Regions from separate parts of the Afipia sp. GW823-FHT06G09 genome, predicted to be linked through region 1. Evidence: riboswitches for the same ligand, from Rfam matches in the RefSeq annotation. Region 1 holds a riboswitch; the other holds the start of a gene.

What was found. A riboswitch is a leader RNA that binds a small molecule or an ion and turns the genes downstream of it on or off. The one in region 1 is predicted to bind cobalamin.
Region 2: another riboswitch for cobalamin. It lies ahead of AC1Q67_RS02545 (TonB-dependent receptor); the one in region 1 lies ahead of metE (5-methyltetrahydropteroyltriglutamate--homocysteine S-methyltransferase).

The regions. Positions count from the first base shown of each region.
Region 1 covers NZ_JBXAHF010000005.1:136,680-141,095, reverse strand. Annotated here, with positions in the region: gene metE (5-methyltetrahydropteroyltriglutamate--homocysteine S-methyltransferase) at 1-1,605, opposite strand, end outside; cobalamin riboswitch at 1,704-1,921, opposite strand; cobalamin riboswitch at 2,180-2,398, shown strand; gene AC1Q67_RS21595 (ribonucleoside-diphosphate reductase subunit alpha) at 2,508-4,416, shown strand, end outside.
Region 2 covers NZ_JBXAHF010000001.1:503,347-507,762, reverse strand. Annotated here, with positions in the region: gene AC1Q67_RS02550 (His-rich protein BRANT) at 1-205, shown strand, start outside; gene AC1Q67_RS02545 (TonB-dependent receptor) at 339-2,492, opposite strand; cobalamin riboswitch at 2,662-2,895, opposite strand; gene AC1Q67_RS02540 (hypothetical protein) at 2,976-3,407, shown strand; gene AC1Q67_RS02535 (TspO/MBR family protein) at 3,427-3,903, shown strand; gene AC1Q67_RS02530 (serine hydrolase domain-containing protein) at 3,912-4,416, opposite strand, start outside.

The DNA of each region.
Region 1 (4,416 bases):
CTGCACCCAGCCGTGCTTGGTGAAGGCATAGCCCGACAGTTGCTCGCCGAAATACTGCACCATGTCGTTGCGCTCGAACTCGCCATGCACGAGGACATCGATGCCGATGTCCTCCTGCCAGCGTACCGCCTTCTCGGTTTCCGTGCGCAGGAACGCCTCGTAATCGGCATCGCTGAGCTGGCCCTTGGCGTGCTCGGCGCGCGCCTTGCGCACCTGCTCGGTCTGCGGAAATGATCCAATGGTTGTTGTTGGAAACGAGGGCAGGCGGAGCACCTTGCTCTGGAGTTTCTGCCGCGCGCCGAACGGACTCCTGCGTTGCGACAGCTTGGGCGACGTATCGGCGGCGCGCGATTTCACAGTGGGATTGTGAATCTTCGCCGACGAGACGCGCGTGGCTGCCGCCTGATCGGAAGCCGCAAGCTCACTCTTGATGGCCTCTCGTCCTGCCGATAACCCGCGGTTGAGGGTTGCCAGTTCGCCCATCTTCTGCACCGAGAACGCAAGCCAGCTTTTCAGGTCCGCATCGAGATCGGTCTCCTGATCGAGGTCGATCGGCACGTGGAGCATCGAGCACGAGGGCGCGATCTGGATGCGGTCCGCGCCGCCGCGCGCCGCGATGGCCTTGGCGGCCAGGTCGAGAACCTTCGCAAGATCCGCGCGCCAGATGTTGCGTCCGTCGATGACGCCGAGCGAAATCACGCGATCCGCAGGCAGCTTGCTCAGGACGGTATCGATCTGGCCCTTGCCGCGCACCAGATCGAGATGCACGCCGGCGACGGGTAGTTTGGTGACGAGGTCGGCGTTGTCGCCGAGTTCGCCGAAATAGGTCGCCAGCATGATCCTGATGCCAGGTACCTTCAGCGCGAATTCGCTGTACGCGGCTTTCAGCGCGGCCTTTTCATCCGCACCGAGGTCGAGCACGAGACATGGCTCGTCGATCTGCACCCAGTCCGCGCCTTCGGCGGCGAGTCTGTTGAGAACTTCGATGTAGACCGGCAGCAGTTTCGGCAGCAGCGCCAACCGGTTTTCGCCCTTGCCGAGCTTGAGGAACGTTACAGGGCCGACCAGCACCGGCCGGGTCTGGATGCCGAGCGCCTCGGCTTCGCGGTATTCGTCGATTGCCTTGGTGGAGGCGAGGGTGAAGGTTTGATCCCTGGTGAATTCCGGCACCATGTAGTGATAGTTGGTGTCGAACCACTTGGTCATTTCCTGCGCGGGCACGCCGTGGCCGTGACTATGGTTATGGGCGCAGCCGTCGTCGTGGCCCACATCCTTCTGGCTGCCGCGCGCCATCGCGAAATAGGTTTCCAGCGACACCGGTCCGCCTGTCCAGCCGTAGATTGTCGGAATCGCGCCGACCATGGCGCTGGTGTCCAGCACCTGATCGTAGAGCGAGAAGTCGTTCGAGGGGATCACGGTGACGCCGAGATCGCGCTGGCGCGTCCAGTTGTCGGCGCGGATTTTCGCCGCAGCCTCGCGCAGCGCGCCCTCGTTGATCTTGCCGGACCAGAATTTCTCCAGCGCGATTTTCAGTTCACGGCGCTGACCGATACGCGGTACGCCCAGCGTGGCGACAGGAATGGAAGCAGTAGAAGAACCCGACATTGCAAAACCCCGTGATGTGGGGGCAGGGCCGGACATGCGCGAACGGGAAGGGCGGCGAGCGTCCTTTCGCAAGCGACACACCGGGGCACCCCGCCCGTGGACGTACTGTGATCGCGGCAGGTCTCCTGGCTCACGGTTCAACGCCTGATGTCCGGCCTTCCCGAGGCTTTCACCTCAGTGGCACCGATGGACGAGGCTCACCGTCTACAGTTGCGGGGGCAGCTTCGGAGTTGCGCGAACCTCTCGGGCCGCGCGCACCGCATTCCCTCTTGGCTCCGGATCACCGATCCGCAGAACCGCGATGATCAAGTTATGTGAAGCGGCTTGCCCCCGGTCAAAGGGAAAGCTTCCCACCGCGGCTGTGCCGGACGCGCGCGGGGAGCGAGTGGGCAGCCGGCGCAAGAGAATCATGCAAGCTGATTCTTGATGCGTGATCGCCAGACCTGAACTCCAGGCGCCGTTTCCTCACGCCAGCGGAAAATTTCTTTGACGGTTTTCCGACGCATTCTGCGCTGTTGCGTGATTGTCCCGGTTATTCACACCGCGAGCCGCTTGACATCGCACCGTGAAAGTCACCAGATGTAGACGTCACGGTTCTACAAAGCCGCAAGGCCTTGTGGCGAAGATGGGAAGCTGGTGAGTTGCACTCCGATGCAGCAAGTCCGGCGCTGCCCCCGCAACTGTAAGCAGTGAGTTGAATCCGACCGATGTCACTGGTGCGTTTTCGCATCGGGAAGACCGGATTCAATGCCGACCTGCGAGCCAGGAGACCTGCCGCGACACCAAAAGAACGTCCACGGGCGGGGTGTCCGGCGGTCGCGTGCTTCGGTGCGTTCGCGCGCCGCGACGACGCGCCTTTCGGCCTCAGCCCCCAAAAATTGCAACACGCACGGGGTCTGCCGATGTCTCTCTCGATCGAACGCGAAGCCGCCAAATCCGCTCCTCTCATTCAGTTGCGTTCCGAGTCACTGGCTATCCCTGCGGCAGAGCCGCCGCTCCAGATCATCCGCCGCAACGGCACGGTTTCGCCGTTCGATGCCAGCAAGATCTCGATTGCGATGACCAAGGCGTTTCTTGCAGTTGAAGGCCACACCGCAGCCGCCTCGCGCCGCATTCACGAGGTGATCGAGCAACTCACAAACGAAGTGGTGAGCGCACTCACCCGCCGGATCGGCGAGGGGCGCACCTTCCACATCGAGGACGTTCAGGATCAGGTCGAACTGGCGCTGATGCGCAGCGAGCACCACAAGGTCGCCCGTGCCTATGTGCTGTATCGCGAGGAGCGCGCACGCCAGCGCGCCGAAGCTGACGCCGCCAGGTCGGTCAAAACGCCGTCCGAGCCGCAGCTGCATGTCACGCTGGGCAGCGGCGCGCGCGTCCCGCTCGACGCCGATCGCCTGATGCTGATCATTCAGGAAGCCTGCGCCAATCTCGACGGCGTCGATGCCGCGCCTGTGCTGGCTGAAACAAAGCGCAATCTTTACGACGGCATCAGCCAGGACGAGCTTGCGCTGGCCGGCATCATGGCCGCGCGCACGCTGGTGGAGCAGGAGCCGAACTACGCCTATGTCAGCGCGCGCCTCCTGCTCGACAAGCTACGCACCGAAGTGCTGTCGTTTGTTCATTCCGCGCAGATCAATGCGTCGCAGGCTGATATGACCGCGCGCTATGCGGAATACTTCCCGGTCTATGTCAAAAAAGGCATCGAAGCCGAACTGCTCGATCCTGAACTGGCGCGCTATGACCTGAAGCGGATCGCGGCAGCGCTGAAGCCGGAGCGCGATCTGTCGTTCCAGTTTCTTGGCTTGCAGACGCTGTACGATCGCTACTTCCTGCATCAGGACGGCAACCGGATCGAGCTGCCGCAGGCGTTCTTCATGCGCGTCGCCATGGGGCTTGCGATCCGCGAGATCGACCGCGAGGCGCGCGCCATCGAGTTCTACAACCTGCTGTCGTCGTTCGACTTCATGGCCTCGACGCCGACGCTGTTCAACTCCGGTACGCTGCGGCCGCAGCTCTCGTCCTGCTTCCTGACCACGGTGGCCGACGATCTCGACGGCATTTTCAAGTCGGTGAAGGACAATGCGCTGCTGGCGAAATATTCCGGCGGACTCGGCAACGACTGGACCCGCGTGCGCGGCCTCGGCGCGCACATCAAGGGCACCAACGGCGAAAGCCAGGGCGTGGTGCCGTTCCTGAAAGTTGCCAACGACACCGCAATCGCGGTCAATCAGGGCGGCAAGCGCAAGGGCGCGGTCTGCGCCTATCTCGAGACGTGGCACGTCGACATCGAGGAATTCCTCGATCTGCGCAAGAACACCGGCGACGACCGCCGCCGCACCCACGACATGAACACCGCGAACTGGGTGCCGGATCTGTTCATGCAGCGCGTCGAGGCGGATGGCGAATGGACGCTGTTCTCGCCCGACGAGACCCCGGACCTGCACGACCTTTACGGCAAGGCGTTTGCTGAACGATATGCTTTATACGAGGAAAAGGCTGCGCGTGGAGAGATGCGCGTGTTCAAGAAACTGCGCGCCACGGATCTGTGGCGCCGCATGCTGACCATGCTGTTCGAAACCGGGCATCCGTGGATCACGTTCAAGGACCCGTGCAACCTTCGTTCGCCGCAGCAGCATGTCGGCGTGATTCACTCATCTAATCTCTGCACCGAGATCACGCTGAACACGTCGGACGACGAGGTTGCGGTCTGCAATCTCGGGTCGGTCAACCTGCTCAACCATGTGGGCGAGGGCGGCATCGACCACGCGCGGCTGAAGCGGACGATCTCGACCGCGATGCGGATGCTGG
Region 2 (4,416 bases), on a different contig from region 1:
GGCCGCCACCGTCATGAAGACCGAAACGGCGCCAGCCGCCAAGTCCGAAACCCTGAAACCGTCGGTTGCGAATGCCAACGCGAAGGTGAAGGCGAAGAAGATCAAGCATCACAAGGCGCACAAGAAGACCAGCGCCGTCGTGAGCAAGAAGCATATCTCGTCCGCGGCGCCTGTGAAGCACGTCGCCGTGCAGAAGAAGGGCTGATCCTTCTTCATTGATATTTCCGTGACCGCTATTGCATAGCCCCCGCATCGAAGCGGTTCATGGAAAGAAGAACGGCCTGCACTCATCGCGAGATGGGTGCAGGCCGTGCTCTTTTGCGGCAGTTCTGCTGGAGTCAGAACGTCATGCCGGCTTTCACCAGGAACATGCGGCCGGGAAGTGGGTAGATCGCGTAAGAGCCTGGCGTGAACGCGCTGGCGATGCCGTAGTCGTAATACTGGGCGTCGAACAGGTTGATAACAGCCGCCGACCAGAAGAATCGGTCGATCTCGCCGCTCAGCTTCAGGTCGATGGTCGCGTTGGCGCCAATCAGACCCTGTGTGTTGGCCTGATCGTTGTCGAGACGGCGGCTGCTCCAGAAGCGTGCGCTGGCATCAAGCACGGCGTACTTCTGCCAGATGTTCCATGTGAATCCGGCGCTTCCGGAAAGCCGTGAAACAAGCGGCACGTCCTTTCCGGCAAACTGGCCTTCCTCGAACACGGCGCGCGTGTAGGCGAAACCACCCCTGAGCCTGAACGCCTCGTTGATCCGCAGCGATGCCTGAGTCTCGGAACCATAGCGATGCGTCGGATCGAGGTTGTAGTTGTAGAACGCGACCGGATTGTAGTGGATCTCGTTCTTCAGATGCATGTCGTAGTAGCTGGTCTGGATATCCAGCGGACCGCCGTGAATGCGAATGCCACCTTCGACATCGTAGGACGTTTGCGTCTTCAGCTCGAAGTTTTGCGGAATCGGCGGAAATGGGAAGGCCCCTCCGAACGCCGGTCCGGTAACGACGCGCTCATCCACGTTGGGTGTGCGGAAAGCTCGCGCAGCACGGCCGAAGACGGCGAAATTTTCGTTGAAGCGATGTTCGAGCCCGACATGCAGGGCGTGGTTGGTCTCGTCCTTGTCGAGAGGCGTCGCCTGAGCCAGCAGGCTGCCTGCGGGCGCGGTGGGATCGTACTTGTCGCGTGCCTTCAGGCTGAGCTGCTGGATGCGTCCGCCGTAGGAGAAGTCGGTGCTCGGCAACAATCCCAGCGTTTGCTGCCAGTAGCCGGCAATGGTTTGCTGCGAGAGGTTGTAGGCGTGATTGGGCGGATCGGAGATCGTGTACTGGCGGTTCGAGCTGTAGCGCGCATCGTAGTAGTCGAGGCCGGTCAGGATGCTCGATGTCACGCTGCCGAACGTGTTCTTCATGCTGAGGCGCGGCGTGATCGACCACGTCGTCAGATCGGAGTCGACATAGGCGTAAGGAAAACGATCGCCCGGAAACGACAGCACATAGTTGGGATCGCCGAAGAAACCCGCCTGCTGCTTCTTGTTGCGGACGCCGCCATCGACGATCAGCTCCGCGCCTGCCCATAAGGATTTTGTGAAACCCGCAGTGGCGTTGACGCCTTGCTTCTTGCCGTAATCGTTCGGCGTGCTCGTGCCGCGCAGATCGAGCAACTGGTTGGTGAAGTTGAAAAAATCGAGGGTGTACATGTTCGCGCGCGTGCCGGGAAAGCCGAGCTGCTGCCGGTCGCCGGACAGATTGAAAAATGCGCTGAACTCAGGCGTGGAGTAGCGGATCTCGCCGACCCCGTTCTGCTGGTCGAGCTTGTTGTTCTTCCGGTATCCGTCCGAATGAACGGCGTTGCCGAACACTGCGGACGACCATGGTCCCGAGTTGGTGCTGAACGAGCCATTGCCTTCGCGCTGCCCGTAAGAGCCCACACCACCCTCGATGCGCCCCGCGATCGGCTTGCCGATGCCCACGCCCGTTTTGGTGATGATGTTGATGACACCGCCGACGGCGTTGTCGCCGTAAAGCACAGCGCCGCTGTTGCCGCGCGTGACTTCGATGCGCGCGATCGATTGAACCGGGATAGTCGAGAGATCGACGCCCTGAAGGTCGGCCTCATTGAGACGGCGGCCGTTGATAAGGAACAATGTGTTGGACGACGCAAAGGCGCCGAACCCGCGAAGATCGACGACGGAGCCGGTACCGTTCACCGCGCCGTACAGATTCGTGAGTTGCACGCCCGGAATGGTCGCGAGCACATCCTGAATCGTCTGGTTGGGTGAACGTGCGATGTCTTCGGCGGTAATGGTTGCTGTCGATGTGCCGACGATGCCGCCATAGAGGCGGCTGGCGTCGACGTTGATCGGCGGCAACGCGCTGCCTGCGTCCTGCGCAAGCGTGGGGCTTACCAGCGCGGTGCCCGCGAGGCATGCCGCTGCGAATGCCGCTTTTGGAAAGAGAGATTTGGAAAATTGTGTCACGTTGAAGCCCCGCCGATGCATGTGATCGCGGAGGCGCGGTAACAACGCGCAGACATGACGGTGCGGCGGCAGGTTGCTGCCGCCATACGTTCCGTCCTGACTGAGGAAACAGGCCATCGGCCGAACCTCCGCAACAGTTACGTCACGTCACCGCTGCGGAAAGCCGCCCCTTCGCACGCCCCGTGCGACGGAAGGATGACCGGTACAGGCAGGTCTCCTGGCTCGCGGATCGCCGCCGTTGCCCGCCTTCCCAAGCTTGGCTGAAAAGCCTTCGCTCAGTGGCCTATTGGACAACGGCTCACCGCTGACAGTTGCGGGGGCAGCTTCGGACTGGCCGTGCAAACTTCACCTTGATGAGGCCGCACGGCGGCACCGAATTCCCTATTCGCCAGCTTGCGCTGGCACCTGTGCCGTGGTTGCAATCAACCGGCGAGGGGTTGCCTTGTCAATGACACAATGTGCAAGAAACCCAAGGGGATGCCTCAGGCCGTGGACTTCATCGGAATGCGTTGCAAATTGGTGACATATGCGAGGAGCACAGCGCTGGCGCTGGTTGCGCTCGGTCTCGCCGGTTGTGCATGGACCGGCGGAAGCGACGGCCTGTCCTACACCGCCGACCGCGGCATCGAGAACCAGCCGTATCCGGCGAACTACCGCCCCGAACTGCTGGCCCTGCTGCGCACCTATCTGAATGACCCGACCGGCATACGCGAGGCCGGGATTTCAGAACCGGCGCAAAAGGAAGTTGGGGGACGCCGCCGCTATGTGGTGTGCGTGCGTTTCAATGCGCGCAGTGCCGGACGTTACGCCGGCGCGAAAGAGCGCGCGGGCGTATACATCGACGGACGGCTCGATCGCATCATTGAAGAGACCGAGGATCTTTGTAAGGGCGTCAGCTACGCCGCGTTTCCCGAACTGGAAAAGCTGACGCGGTGAGCGTCTACGGAGGGGTGTCATGACGTCGAAATCAGCCGGGCGGTTAGCCCTCTGCCTGCTGCTGTGTCTCGGCGTCGGGATTCTCGAATCATATGTGACGCGGCCCGAAATCCCGGTGTGGTATGCGGCGCTGGCAAAGCCGTGGTGGACGCCGCCGCCGGTGGTTTTTCCAATCGCGTGGACCGTTCTCTACATTCTGATGGCTGTTAGCCTGTGGCGCCTGTGGGATCGCGCGGCGCCGTCGGCTCCGCGGGCCTCGGCGATCACCTGGTTTCTCATTCAGCTTGCGCTGAACGCGGCGTGGTCGCCAGTCTTCTTCGGATGGCACGGCACGCGCACCGCGCTCGTTATCATCATCGGCCTGTTGATCGCCATTGTGATGACAATGATCGCGGCTTCGCGCGCCGACAAGTCCGCGGCCTGGCTGCTCGCGCCGTATCTGGCTTGGGTCGCCTACGCGACCACGCTGAATGCCGGCGTGGTCGCGATGAACTAACAGACGTCCTATGAGAAGTGCCGGACGATCGCGTCGAATCCCCGCCGCCACGCGCGGGTCGCCTCGATATCGAGCGGGATCGGCTCGGCTGCGACGCGGACAATCACCAGTTCGCTGATCGGATCGATGTAGATGTACTGTCCGTGAATGCCGAGACAGCACAGCGTCCGCCGTTTGCGGTCGATCTGGTAGAACTTGCTGCGATAGGCCGCATCGGGAAACAGTTCGGCGAAATCGCCGCGCGCCCAGGCTGCCGGATCGCCATTGTCGTTGATGTCGTCGATCCACCAGCCCGGCACCACCTGCCTGCCGTTGGCGACCCCGCGCTGCCGGATCATTTCGCCGAAGCGGGCGAGGTCGCGCGGCGCGGCGCAGATGCCGCCGGCGGCGCGCATCGCGCCTTCCGGATCGAGCGTGACATAGGCATCGGTTTCCGCGCCGAGCGGCGTCCAGAGATATTCGCCAAGCAGATCGGAGAGGGCGCGGCCCGCCGCGCGTTCATAGACCCAGCCG